2 regions of the Dyella sp. 01L423 genome follow, and region 2 is predicted to be linked to the other one. Evidence: predicted binding sites of a transcription regulator. Region 2 holds the regulator's gene; the other holds the start of a gene.

Region 1 (7,027 bases), on a different contig from region 2:
TCAAACACGAAGGCAAGCCGATCGACCTCTACGTGTTTCCACACACCGGTCACGGCATGTACGAATTCGTGCAGAACCCGGATGGCAGCCGCCGAGTCACGCGCATCACTGATGGCTACTTTCGTCTCCTCGCGGACTGGATCAGGCAACAGGACGCGCCCCCCTATGGCACTGGCGAGCGCATCCCCTGAAGCTCCCCGGCGTGAGGCAGGGTGATGGACTTTGTCGGCCAGTCCGTTGAATGTTCGTTTTAAAGGTAATCACCCACCTGGGAGTGAGTCATGCTGTCACATCGATTGAAGTTTGCCGTCCTGCTCTGCCTGGGACTGGCCGCCGCCACTTGCGTGGCCGCCGACCAGACCAGCGCGGCGCAGCGTTTCCACGTGGACCTGGCGGTCGCCGGCACGGAGGTGGCGTCCGGTCGGCTGCTGGTCTTTGCCGAGCCGGCCAAGGACGCTGAGGCTGGCGCCAAGAACGGCAAGGTCCAGGAGGTGGATCTCGATCCGCTCTCACCCGACAAGGTCAACGTGGCCGCGCGCGAAGTGAATCGCCTGGTGGCGGGGCAGGGCGTCGACATCGATGCCGACCAGCAGTCCTACCCGGCAGCGTTCAGCAAGTTGCCTCCTGGTGACTACTACGTGCAGGCGGTGCTCGACGCCAACCATAGCTACAACTATGGCGGCCGTGGCGAGGGCGATCTGGTCAGCGGCGTGATCAAGGTGCATCTGCCGGCCACTGGCCTGCCGCCGATCAAACTGGCGACTCGATTGCCTGCCGCCGATCCGTGGGCGCTGTCGCCTTCGATCAATCCGGCTGCGCGCGAGGCGTTGCCCGAAGCACGCAAGCACGTGCAGACCATCGACTTCGTCAGTCCCGCACTCACCGCCTTCTGGGGCCGGCCGATCCATATGCGCGGCATGGTTTTGCTGCCGCCTGGCTACGATGCCAAGGCCAGTACGACCTATCCCGTGGTGTATTACACGCACGGCTTCGGCGGCGGCATGGATCACTTCGCCGGCGTCGTCGCCAACACCTGGCTGGCCATGTCCAACGGGCAGATGCCGCCGATGATCTGGGTGCTGCTCGACGAATCCCTGCCCACGGGCACGCACGAGTTTGTCGATTCGGTGAACAACGGGCCGTGGGGCAAGGCACTGACCGAGGAGTTGATGCCGCAGCTGGAATCCAGCTATCGCATGGATGCCAAGGCCTCGGGCCGCTTCCTCAACGGCCACTCGTCCGGCGGCTGGGCCACGCTATGGCTGCAGACGCGCTACCCGAAAATCTTCGGCGGCACTTGGTCCACCTCGCCCGATCCGAGCGACTTCCATGATTTCACCGGCGTTGATCTGTATGCGGCGCACGCGAACGTTTATCGCAACCCTGAAGGCACCGCATATCCGCTCATACGCGACCAGGGCAAGGTGATCGCAACCTACCAGCAGTACGCGCAGCTGGAGCGCGTGTTCGGCAGCTACGGCGGCCAGATGGCGTCGTTCGAATGGGTGTTCTCGCCGCGCGGCGCCGATGGCCGTCCGCTGGCGATGTTCGATCGCGATACCGGCGACGTGAACGCAAGCGTGGTCGACTACTGGCGCGACCACTATGACATTGCCCATCGCCTGCAGGCCCAGTGGCCGCAGCTGGCGCCGGACCTGGATGGCAAGATCCACCTGATCGTGGGTACGGCCGACACCTTCTACCTGGATGGTTCGGCGCATCGGCTCAAGACGGTGCTCGATGGACTGCACGCGAAGTCGGACATCCGCTTCCTGCCCAACAAGACGCACTTCGATCTGTATGCCGTCGGTGCGGACCGCACGGCTCTGCTCAAGCAGATCGCGTGGGAGATGTATGCGGTGGCGCGCCCGCAGTCCAATCTGAAGCGCGCAGCGGCACCTTGAGTTTCGTCGCACCAACGATCTGATATGTCTTAAGCCATAGACCGTCGGAGCATTTCCTGATGATGTGAGGCCATCGATTGTGATGGCCATCACATTGCCTCGATCCAGCTTTCGCGAAACGGACAATGTCGAAGCGATCGGGTCGCCAATCTCACGCATCTTGCGAATCTCACGCTTTTTCACCTTGTTTTTAGGCCTCAAGGCGATCTTCCCCACGCCGATACCTCTCACGCGGGAGAGACAAACGCGGTAGCCGACGCCCCACGCGCAACGTGTTTGGGGCGGCGCTGCGCATCGCTGGAAGAGGAGCCGGATCGCTGCGCGCAGCGATCCGTGCCAGCGCCCTCCCGCAGGGATTTCACGGGCATGCAGCCAATGCGTGCCCAATAACGGGGGGAGAGGGCGATGGGAAAAGAGACACCGGAGTTGCAGCTCGTGCCGCACGAGCTTCGCGCCGTCAGCGACGCGTTGCATCGCGTGCAGGCAGTGATCGAGTTCGACCTGAAGGGTAAGGTGCTCCACGCCAACGACAACTTTCTCAAGGCGATGGGTTACACGCTTGAGGATATTCGCGGCCAGCACCATCGCATCTTTTGCGATCCGGCTTATGCAGCCAGCGCCGAGTACAAGAAATTCTGGGAGAACCTCGGCAAAGGCGTGCTCGATCGCGGCGAATACAAGCGCATCGGCGGCGACGGCCGTGAGGTGTGGATCAACGCCTCGTACAACCCGGTGTTCGACGAAAACGGCAAGCCGTACAAGGTCATCAAGTTCGCCACGGACGTGACCGCCAATCGCCAGCAGAAGGCGGAATTCGAAGGCAAGGTCAACGCCATCGACAAGGCCCAGGCGATGATCGAGTTCGATCTGGGCGGCCACGTGATCAGCGCGAACGATAATTTCCTCAAGGCGATGGGCTACGAGCTGGAGGAAATCCAGGGCCACCATCACCGCCTGTTTTGCGAGGACAGCTACACGGCCAGCCAGGCCTACGCGGACTTCTGGGCCAAGCTCAACCGCGGCGAGTTCGACGCGGGCCGCTACAAGCGTCTGGGCAAGGGTGGCCGGGTGATCTGGATCCAGGCGACCTACAACCCCATCTACGACGGCAACGGTCGACTCAGCAAAGTGGTGAAGTTCGCCACCGACGTCACCGCCCAAGTTGAAATGGAAGAGGGCGTGAAGCACCGCGCTGCGGACGACCAGCGCAAAGTCGAAGCGCTGCTCAAGGCCGTCCGCCTGGCCGCGGAGGGCGATCTCACCGGTGAAGTGCGCGTGGAGGGCAGCGAGCCCATCGATCAGCTCGCCGACGGCATCCAGCAGATGATGAGCGACCTGCGCAGCGTGATCGGCAAGGTAGTCGACAACGCCAGCGGCTTTTCCGGCAGCTCGCAGGAGATCGCCGGCCGCGCCAGCGGCGTGGCCAGTGGCGCGCAGCTGCTCGGCGCCACGGTGGAAGAAATGAATGCGTCGATCGAAGAGCTCACCGCCTCGATCAACTCCATCGCCACCAACTCGCGCAGCGCCGATCAGCTCGCCAAAGACACCCACCAGGAAGCCGAACGCGGCGCCAAGGCGATTGCGCGCTCGATCGAGTCGATGGAGCTGATCAACAAATCCTCCGAAGACATCAGCGAGATCATCAAGGTGATCGGCGAGATCGCCAGCCAGACCAACCTGCTCGCCTTCAACGCCGCCATCGAAGCGGCGCGCGCGGGCGAGCACGGCCTGGGCTTTTCGGTGGTGGCGGACGAAGTGCGCAAGCTGGCCGAACGTTCCTCGCAGGCCACCAAGGAAATCTCCAAACTGATCAACGAATCGGTGAAGCGCGTCGCGCAAGGCAGCGAGATCTCCAAACAGGCCGGCGAAGCCTTCGAGAAGATCGTCGCCGGCGTGGGCCGCACCACCCAGGCGATTTCCGAGATCTCCTGCGGCGCGGACGAACAATTGGTGGCGGCGCGCGAAGTGAGTGCGGCGATCCAACAAGTGGCCGAAGAAACCGAGAAGTCCGCCGCTGCCTGCGACACCATCGCCCGCTCCACCACCTCGCTCACCCAGGGAGCCGATGAACTGAATCGGACGGTCCAGCGGTTCGTGGTCTGAGGAACGCGCGGATGGAAATCGAGAGCGAGATCGATCTGGCCACCCAGCGCGCCCTGCTGGACAGAGTGCAGCGCCATACGGGCATCCATATGGCGGACCGCAAGTGGACCTTGCTACAGGGCCGCCTGCGCCGCCGCCTGCAGGCGCTGTCGCTCAACCGGTACCGCGACTATCTCGCGGTGCTGGAGGCGCAGCCGGAGGAAGTGGGCGCTTTCATCAACCTGGTGACCACCAACGAGACCTCGTTCTTCCGCACGCCGCGCATCTGGGATCAGCTCTGGCAGCAGCTGCTGCCGGAGTGGTTCCGCGAGCATCGCGGCGCCACGCTGCAGCTGTGGTCGGCGGCGGCGTCCACCGGCGAAGAGGCTTACTCGATGGCCATGATGTGCGAGGAATTTCGCGAGCATCATCCGGCATTCAAATACCAGATACTCGCCACCGATATCGCCAGCCAGGTGCTGGCGGTGGGCAAGGCGGGCTTTTATCAGGGCAAGAGCATCGAAGGCCTCAAGCGCGCCAGGCCCGAGTGGTTGGCCAAGTACTTCCAGCCGAGCAGCGACGGCTATCTTGCGTCGCCGACACTGCGTTCGCACATCGTGTTCCGCGAGCATCATCTGCACAAACGGCTGGACGGCGCTGCCGGCTTCGACATCACCCTGTTGCGCAATGTCCTCATCTATTTCGACGAAGACGGGCAGTGCAGCGTGCTCGAGAACGTGCGCCGCGCCATGTCGCCCGGCAGTGTGCTGATCATCGGCGAATCGGAATCGCTGACCCGGCTCAACGTCGGCTTCGATTTTGAGCAGCCGCTGATTTATCGACGACAGGAGCGCATGCATGCCTGAGGGTGAGGATATCCAGGTACGCATGTGCGAAGTGAGGGTTGGCAGCGGCAACGACGTGCTGCGCGCGATCCTGGGCTCATGCGTCGGCATCGGATTGCTGTGGCGTCGCCGCGGCATTTACGGGATGGCGCACTGCCTGTTGCCGGAGTCGCCGCAGGAGCCGGCAGGCGAGGGCGCGAAATACGTCACCGGCGCCGTGCCCACCTTGCTGTCCATGATGGAACTCGATCGTGCCCGGCAGGACGAGGTGGAAGCCGTGATCGTGGGCGGCGCCTGCATGGTGCAGCACGTCAAGGCGCCAAGGCACGGTTTGATCGGCGAGCAGAACGCGCGCATGGCGCAGCAGCTGATCAGCCAGACCAGGATCAAGCTCGTGCACCTTGACGTAGGGGGTGAAAACGGCCGCCAGCTCGTGATCGATTGCGCGCAACACCACTACGCCATCAAAACCATCGGCCGTACGACGTGAACCGGAGCCTCGCCATGGACCCATCCATCACCACCCCGACGCGTCAGGAAGCCACTGAACTCTTCGGTTCGTTCCACCTGGGCGATACCGAACTCGTACTGCCGGTGACGGCCGTGCAGGAAGTGGTGACTTTTCCGGCGGTGGTCACCCAGGTGCCGTTGGCGCCCAGCTATCTGTTGGGGCTGTTCAACCTGCGCGGACGCCTGATACCCATCGTGCATCTGGGCCAGTTATTGAAGCTGCCTGAGGGCGGCGCGCGCGATGCCTCGAAGATCGCCATCGTAGAGTTCCGCCAGGGACGTATCGGCCTGTTGTTCGATGCCACCGGCGAGATCCTGCGCGTGAGCAGCGAACAGAAAGTGATCTTCGGCGACGGCGAGGGCACGTCGATGATCGCCGGCGCGCTCAAGCTCGACGGTGGCAACCGCATCCTGCAGATCTTGAATGTGGATGCCATCCATCAACTGCACGACATGCCGGTGCCAACGGCGGACAGCGTCGCGTCCGAACCGGCCAGGCAGCGTGCAGCCTTGGGCCAGCGTCGCCAGGGCGTGTCCTTCCGCGTGGGCGATGCGCGCCTCGCCCTGCCGATGGGCGCCATCCACGAAATCATCCGCGTGCCGGAGCTGCTCAAGTCCGTGCTGGCCAGCGACTTGTGCATTGGCTTGCTCAACCTGCGCGGCAATACGGTGCCGGTGGTGGATTTCGCGCGATTCCTCGGCTTGCCAGGCACGGCAGCGGTGACGGCGGCTTGCGGCGATTTCGAGGATCCACGGCGCATCGTGGTGATACGCCAGCAGGCGATGGACGTCGGTTTGCTGGTGGACGACGTGGAGAGCATCGTCGGCTATCGCGACGAGGAGCTGCTGGCAATCCCCTCGTTCAACGCGGATCGACCGCAGCTGTTCACCGGCTGCATCAGTCGCGAGGACGCGCCGGACATCATCCTGATCGACGAGACCGCCTTGTTGAGCGACGCCACGGTCGCCGACCTCACGCAAGGCCATCGCGAGTTGTACGCCGTCGAAACCGCGGCGGACCGCGGGCAGGGCAAGCAGCGCCGCGGCGTGCGCGAAACCTATGTGACATTCAAGCTCGATCAACTCATGGGCATGCGCATCGACCAGCTGCGCGAGGTGATCAATTTCCCGCCGGACGTGATTCAACCGCCGGGAGCGCCCGACTATGTGCGCGGCATGCTCAATCTTCGCCGCAAGCTGATCACCATCATTGACCTGCGCGCCCTCTACGGTATGAAAGGCTATGCCGATCTCGACGGCGCGAAGGTGTTGGTGGTGGAAAACGATGAAGAGAAGTTCGGCCTGATCGTGGACGCGATCGAGAACATCGTGACCATCGACGCGGCGGACAAGATGGGTGTGCCCGGCGTGCTGCGCAACCAGATCGATCAGGACTTGCGCAACGACATGCGCGAAGTCGTGGAACTGCCCGATCAACGTACCCTGCTGCTGCTTGATGCAGCGCCGCTCAAGCAGCGGCTGAGCAGCCGGATGGTGCATTGAGCCTCAGTGTTTGGATGTCCCTTGATCTTGAAATAGGGAGCAGGGGCTGGCCAGGGATGGCTTCTTTCTCGGGCAATACGTACAGCGGCGGCTGGTGCATCGCAGCACCCAAACCTAACGACGCATCAACGCATGAACTTGCGTGGCGCAAGCGCACCGTTTTGCGAACGAATTCACCCATCG
Region 2 (7,027 bases):
GGCGTCGGCGACGCGGTCGAGTTCGGTGGCGGCCAGCTCGAGCGTTTCATCGCCAGTCTTGGCCGCGAGACTCAGCAGCCGGTTGCGCACCAGCACCAGTTCACCGGCGCGATGCACCAGGGCATCGAGGCGGGCGGTGTCCACGCGCACGGTGTTTTCCGGCGCAGGCGCGGCCTGCTTGGCCGGTGCAGCCGCGGGAGCCGGTGCAGGAGCAGGTGCAGGAGCTTGTGCCGGCGCATTCGCGCCCGGCAGTCCACCCTTGCCATGAAGATTGTCGAGCAGCGATTCAAACTCGTCGTCCGAAATCGTGCTTGATGTTGACGATGCGACGGGTGCACTCGTCGTCGCGCCAGGCTGGCCGCCCTTGCCATGCAGGTTGTCCAGCAGGGCTTCGAATTCGTCGTCGGAGATACTGCCCGACCCGGCTGCTGCCGCGGGCGCACCCGGTGCGCCGCTGCTGCCATAGAGGCTGTCGAGCAAAGCCTCGAATTCGGAATCGTCGATCGTGCCATCGCTTGGCGGCGGCGCTACCGGGGCGGCCACCGGTTTGGGCGCCGGTGCAGCGCCTTTGCCCGGTGTTAGCCGTTGCAGCAGGCCGGCTGGCGGCATCGCCATCGCCGTGCCGCCGGCCAGCGCAGCCATCATGTCATTGAGCAGATCCAACGCTTCCAGCAAGGCATCCATGCGGCTGGCGTCGAGCAGCAGCTGCCCGTTGCGCGCCACGTTGAGCAGATCCTCGGCGTGATGGCACAGCTGCACCATCGGCTCGATCGCGAGAAAACCCGCGCCACCCTTCACCGTGTGGAACGCGCGAAACACGGCGTTCAACAGCTCGGCGTCGCGCGGCGAGGCCTCCAGCCCGATCAGCTGATCGCCCAGGCGCTGCACCAGTTCCCCGGCTTCCACCAGGAAATCGTCGCGCAGCTCGTTGTCGAACGAGGGATCCATCGATCAGAAACCGAATTCGCTCAACAGACGATCCGCCTCGTCCTGACTGGTGACCTTGACCGGGCCGGCCGCGGCTTCGCCAGACGCCAGCGCGCCGGTGAGGCTCACCAGTTCCAGCAGCGAGTTCTCCACGCTGCCGATGAAGTTCACCACCTTCTTGATGCGCTGACCGGAAAGGTCCTGCCACGACTGGGCGACCACGAAATCGGCCAGGCCATCGCGGCAAGCATGGGCGAACGCCTGCGACTGCTTGGCCAGCACGTGCGCGACTTCGCCTTCGGTGGTGCCGTCGATCACCGCGCCGGCGTTCTCGGCCAGCGCGTCGGCCTGCGGGCGCATGCGCTCGACGAAATCGAGCGAGCGATGGGCCGCCTGCGAGCTCATTTCCAGCACGTCTTCCAGGTGCTTGCGCGCATCGGCGACGCTGCCCGGCACGCCTTCCTGGGCGAGATCGCCGCCGAGGCGGCGCACCGCATCGTGCAGGTCGCGCGCAAGCAGCCCCAAGGCGCGGAACACGCGCTGTTCGCGCTCGCGCACCAGCACATCGAGCGCCTTCTCAAAGGCAACACCATCGGCGCTGTTGAGCAAGGCATGCAGTTCGGGCGGCATCGCTTCGCCGGCCATCAAGGAAACTTGTGCGTTCATGCGGTGGCTCCGCTGGCGGCCAGGCGTTCGAAGATCTTGCTCAGCTTTTCCTGCAGTGTCGCGGCGGTGAACGGCTTGACGATGTAGCCGTTCACGCCGGCCTGGGCGGCGGCAATGATCTGGTCGCGGTTGTTCTCGGCGGTCACCATCAGCACCGGCATGCCCTTCAGCGAGGGCTCGGCGCGGATGGCGCGCAACAGGTCGATGCCCGTCATATTGGGCATGTTCCAGTCGGTCACGACCATGTCGAAGGCATTGTTGCGCAACATGGTCAGCGCGTTCTCGCCATCGTCGGCTTCCTGGATCAGGCCGTTGCTGAAGCCCAGTTCGACCAGCAAGTTGCGAACGATGCGCCGCATGGTGGAGAAGTCGTCCACCACGAGGATCTTCATATTCTTGTCCAAACGCTTTCTCCGCTGCGCGTAGATATGACTTGTGTTGAACAGGGACGAGTTGCGAGGACGCAACGACCGGACGTCGGTTCGACCCTGGTCGGCGCAGCGACCGTTCGGGCTCTCGCCCTAGTTACTCGCCCCTCGCCCCTTTACGTTTTCCTGCCTTCCTTTCCTGCCCCTCATGCCAACCGCTCATGCGCGCTCGCAAGCGCACGATGGCCTGGCCGTGGATCTGGCACACGCGCGACTCCGTCACGCCGAGCACCGCACCAATCTCCTTGAGGTTCAGTTCTTCCTCGTAGTACAGGGACATCACCAGCTGCTCGCGTTCGGGCAGGCCGCCGATGGCTTCCACCAGCGCCTCGCGCATGCCTTCATGCTCGACACTGTCCGCCGGGCTCAGGCTGTCGCCGTCGGCCACGTCGAACGCCGCGCCACCATCCGCGTCGTCCGGTGCGGAAAGGCTGAGCAGGCGTGCACTCGCCGCGTCAGCCAACACCTGGTGATATTCCTCGGCGCCCATGCCCAGTCGCCGCATTACTTCGGCGTCATCGGCATCAGAACCGGTTTCGATTTCAATCTGACGAACAACCTCCGCCATTTCGCGCACTTTTCGATGCACCGACCGTGGGGTCCAGTCGGTACGCCGCAATTCGTCGAGCATCGCGCCACGGATGCGGATACCCGCAAACGTCTCGAAGCTCGCATTCTTGCCGGTGGTGAAATTGCGCGCGGCCTCCAGCAAACCGATCATGCCGGCCTGAATCAGATCGCTCACGTCCACGCTGGGCGGCAATCGACCCATCAGGTGATAGGCGATCCTTCGCACCAAGGGAGCGTGCTGGCGAACCAGTTCGTCGGCACTCTGCCGCGTCAGCTGCAGATATTCGGAAGCCACACTCATGTCACCACCCCGTTGCTACTGCGGCCTGCCTGCTGAAAAAGGCGATGCGATCCAGGCCCAGTCGCTCGGGTTCACCCCATGTATCGACCGCACCCGCCAATTGCTTGAATGCCAATCCCGACCGGCTCGACGGCCACAGATCCACCACCGCGCTCTGGCGACGGATGGCCTGCTTGAGTCGTTCGTCATGCGGAACATGGCCCATGAATTCCAACGCCACATCGAGGAAGCGATCGCAAACTCGTGCGAGTTTCTGATGCAGCTGCCTGGCCTCGCCCAGGTTGCGCACCATGTTCGCCACCATGCGGAAGCGGCGCACGCCAAAATCGCGGCTGAGCACCTTGAGCAAGGCGTACGCATCGGTGAGCGAGGCGGGCTCGTCGCATACCACCACCACCACGTCATCCGCGGCGGCGGCGAACATCGCCACGTTGTCGGACAGTCCGGCGGCGGTATCCACCACGAGGTAGTCCGGCGGTGTCACCAGATCGTCAAACGCGCGGATCACGGCCGCATGTTCGCCCGCACCCAGCTGCGCCAGTCGGCGCGTACCGGAACCGGCCGGCACCACCTTGAGGCCGTGCGGCGCGGTCATCAGCAAGTCCTCGATCGAGCAGACGCCGTCGAGCAGGTGGCCGATGTGGCGCGTGGGCGTGAGGCCGAGAAGTACGTCGATATTGGCCAGGCTCATGTCCGCATCGAGCAGGATCACCTGGTGACCCGCGACGGCGAGCGCCATGCCCAGGTTCACCGACACCGTGGTCTTGCCCACGCCGCCCTTGCCGCCGGCCACCGCGATGGCGCGGCAACGCTTGCGCGGCGCACTGCCGCTCAGTCCATACGCCTGGTCCTGGACCGGCGCCTGTCGGCTATGTCGTTCGGTCAGCGCACGCAGCATGCCTTCCAACCCCATCGCCTGGTTCATTGCAAAGACACCGCTCATGCGCTTGCCACCGCTAGTCCGAAGCGATCCGCCATCACCACGTCATCGGCCGGCGCGGTGCCCTTGAGCACCTGCGCGGCACGGCACACCAGCACCCGGGCATCGGCTGTAGCGATGTCTTCGGGCACGCGCTGTCCATCGGTGACGTAGTCGAGCGCGAGTCGGTGACGGATCAGCACCGACAGCGCGCCGCCGAGGCTGGGTGCCTCGTCGAGTTTGGTAAGAATGCAGGCGTGCGGCTTGACCGGCAGGTAGGCGCGCACCGCCTCGTCGAGCGAGGAGGCATGCGCGTTGGCCGCCATCACCAGGCAGGCGCGCAGATCGCCGCCGTTGCCCAGCACGTCAAGCTGCTCGGCCAGGCGCGGATCGCCGCCAGCCAGGCCCGCGGTATCCACCAGCACGGTGTGGTGGCCACGCAGCAGTTCCAGTACATGGCGCAGGCTGTCGGCGTCATAGGCGGGATACACGCGCACGCCAAGCAGGCGGCCGTAGTGTTCCAGCTGCGCCGCGGCGCCGATGCGATAGTGATCGGTGCTGACCAGCGCGACCTGCGATGCGCCGTTGCGCATCACCGCACGCGCGGCGAGCTTGGCGATGGTGGTGGTCTTGCCCACGCCGGTGGGACCAACCAGCGCAGTCACGCCACGACGCTCCGAATGGTCGCGCGGGCTGATCGACAGGCTGCGGCTGAGTACACCCAGCGGCAGATAGCGCGCCTGCTCGGCGTTGATCTCGACTGGCAGTTCACCGACCAGCTGACGAGCCACATCCGGTTCGATACCCAGCCGCGTCATTTCACGCAGCACGCGGGCGCGCATCGGCTGACGGCGTTCCAGGTCGTTCCAGATCAAGCTCGACAGCTGGGTTTCCAGCAGGTCGCGCAGGCTGCCCAGTTCGGCGCGTACGCGTGCGGTGTCCTGCATGGCGCGTTCGAGCAGGGGATGGATCGAAGCGGTGACCTCACCGGCTACGTTGGTCTGCGCAGATTCCACCGGCGCGGATTTTTCCTCCAGCGCCTTGACCAGCGATGCGGCCTGGGCTGATGGCTTGCGAGCTACCGGCGCTTCGAGCGTGGGCTCCACGCGCTGTGCGGTGGTGGCACGACGCGAGAGCGACACGGTGACGCCGTCGTCCTCGCGACGATTCGCCGTCGGCAGCGGCGGCGGCATCACGTCGGCACGACGTGCCGCGAAGGAAGGCAGGTCGCTGTTCGCTGCGGGCGGTGCGCGGTTCTCCACTTCCAGCGGCGCGCCATGGCGCGCCGCTTCGCGCACCAAAGCTTCGTCGAAATCCACGGCCGCGATGATCTCGATGCCGTCGTCCATCCGGCGCGTGGACAGGATCACCGCATCCGGTCCCTGGTCCTCGCGCACTTCACGCATGGCCTGACGCATATCCGGGGCCACGAAACGCTTGATCTTCATGCCTTGCTGCTCCGCGAAACAGGAACGAGGGACGAGCGACGAACTTGCGCGGCCATGCCTCTCGGCACGTGCTGCCCATTCGCCAACGACTCGATGTTTGCGCCCTCGCTACTCATCCCTATTCCTTCTCTCGTCTGCTTGATTCAGCGACCCAATGCCTGCACCAATCGCACTCGGCGGTTGTCCGGCACCTCGTTGTAAGCCAGTACGTGCAGGTTCTGTGCCACATGGCGAGTGAAGCGTGCGAGCCACGGACGCAGCTGCGGTGCGACCAGCAAAACGGCCGGTTCGCCGCTCATTTCCTGCTTGCGCGCAGCGTCGGCGACGCCTTGTTGCAGGCGGTCGGCGAGGCCCGGTTCCACCGCAGCGCCTGCCACGCCGCCATTTGCGAGCGATCCGAGCAGGATCTGCTCCAGCTCCGGCGCCAGCGTGATAACCGGGATCTCGGTACCGAGGCCAGAAATCTCCTGGACGATCTGACGACCCAGCGCCACGCGCACGGCCGCACTGAGGGCGCCGGGATCCTGACTCTGGTTCGCGTGCTCCGCCAAGGATTCGACGATGGAACGCATATTGCGGATCGGCACCCGCTCGGCCAGCAGGTTCTGCATGACTTTGACCACCACGCCCAGCGACAGGCGCTTGGGCACCAGGTCTTCCACCAGCTTGGGCGTTGTCTGGGCGAGGCGATCGAGCAGCTGCTGCACGTCCTGGTGGCCGAGCAGTTCGTGCGCGTGGCTCTGCAGGATGTGCGACAGGTGCGTGGCCACCACGGTGGCCGGATCGACCACGGTATAGCCCAGGCTCTGCGCCGTTTCGCGCTGGCCCGGTTCGATCCACAGCGCTTCGAGGCCGAACGCCGGATCGCGCGTGGCAATGCCTTGCAGCCCTTCCTGCACGCGACCGGGATTGATTGCGAGCAGGCGATCGTTGTGCACCTCGGACTCGCCCATCGGCACGCCCATCAGGCTGATGCGATAGGTGTTGGGGCCAAGATCCAGGTTGTCGCGGATATGCACCGGCGGCACCAGGAAGCCCAGCTCCTGCGAGAGCTTGCGGCGCACCGACTTGATGCGGCCCATCAACTCGCCGCCCTGATGCGTATCCACCAGCGGAATCAGCCGATAGCCCACTTCCAGACCCAGCGGATCGACGCTGGCGACGTCTTCCCAGCCCAGTTCGAGACGTTCTGTCGGCGCGGCCGGCGGCAGCACTTCAGCGGCGGCCTTTGCCACGCGCTCGACCGCTTCGCGATCGCGCTTGATCATCAGCCAGGCCGCACCACCGCAGGTACCGCCCAGCAACAGGAACGCGATATTCGGCATGCCCGGAATCAGGCCCATTACGCCCAGCACCACGCCCGCCACGGCGAGCGCACGCGGTTGCCCGAACAGCTGGCCGATGAGCTGCTTGCCCATGTCGGTGGACTTGGACACGCGCGTCACGATCACGGCGGTGGCGATCGACAGCATCAGCGATGGAACCTGTGCCACCAGGCCGTCGCCGATGGTGAGCAGCGTGTAAGTCTTGGCAGCTTCGCCCGCCGAAAGCCCGTGCTGGAAAATGCCGACGAAGAAGCCGCCGACGATGTTGATGATCAAAATCAGAATGCCGGCGGTGGCATCGCCGCGCACGAACTTGGAGGCACCGTCCATCGAGCCGTAGAAGTCCGCTTCCTCGCGCACTTCCTGGCGACGGTCGCGCGCCTGTTCCTGGTTGAGCAGGCCGGCATTGAGATCGGCGTCGATCGCCATCTGCTTGCCGGGCA

Evidence for each region. The regulator FliA, encoded in region 2, starts transcription of late flagellar genes. The targets are predictions, from matches to a motif close to TAAAGTTTNNCNNNCNNNGGCCGATAA.
Region 1: AC1DMY_RS07040 (methyl-accepting chemotaxis protein) is a predicted target of FliA. The motif match lies at 2,102-2,128, and genes of this name have one in related genera.

Annotation. Positions count from the first base shown of each region.
Region 1 is NZ_JBFTSI010000002.1:105,303-112,329, forward strand. It holds gene AC1DMY_RS07030 (alpha/beta hydrolase family protein) at 1-191, shown strand, start outside; gene AC1DMY_RS07035 (alpha/beta hydrolase) at 282-1,904, shown strand; gene AC1DMY_RS07040 (methyl-accepting chemotaxis protein) at 2,310-4,007, shown strand; gene AC1DMY_RS07045 (CheR family methyltransferase) at 4,019-4,852, shown strand; gene AC1DMY_RS07050 (chemotaxis protein CheD) at 4,845-5,321, shown strand; gene AC1DMY_RS07055 (chemotaxis protein CheW) at 5,336-6,844, shown strand.
Region 2 is NZ_JBFTSI010000004.1:75,123-82,149, forward strand. It holds gene AC1DMY_RS12955 (chemotaxis protein CheA) at 1-948, opposite strand, end outside; gene AC1DMY_RS12960 (protein phosphatase CheZ) at 952-1,593, opposite strand; gene cheY (chemotaxis response regulator CheY) at 1,590-1,997, opposite strand; gene AC1DMY_RS12970 (RNA polymerase sigma factor FliA) at 2,119-2,892, opposite strand; gene AC1DMY_RS12975 (nucleotide-binding protein) at 2,894-3,835, opposite strand; gene flhF (flagellar biosynthesis protein FlhF) at 3,832-5,259, opposite strand; gene flhA (flagellar biosynthesis protein FlhA) at 5,403-7,027, opposite strand, start outside.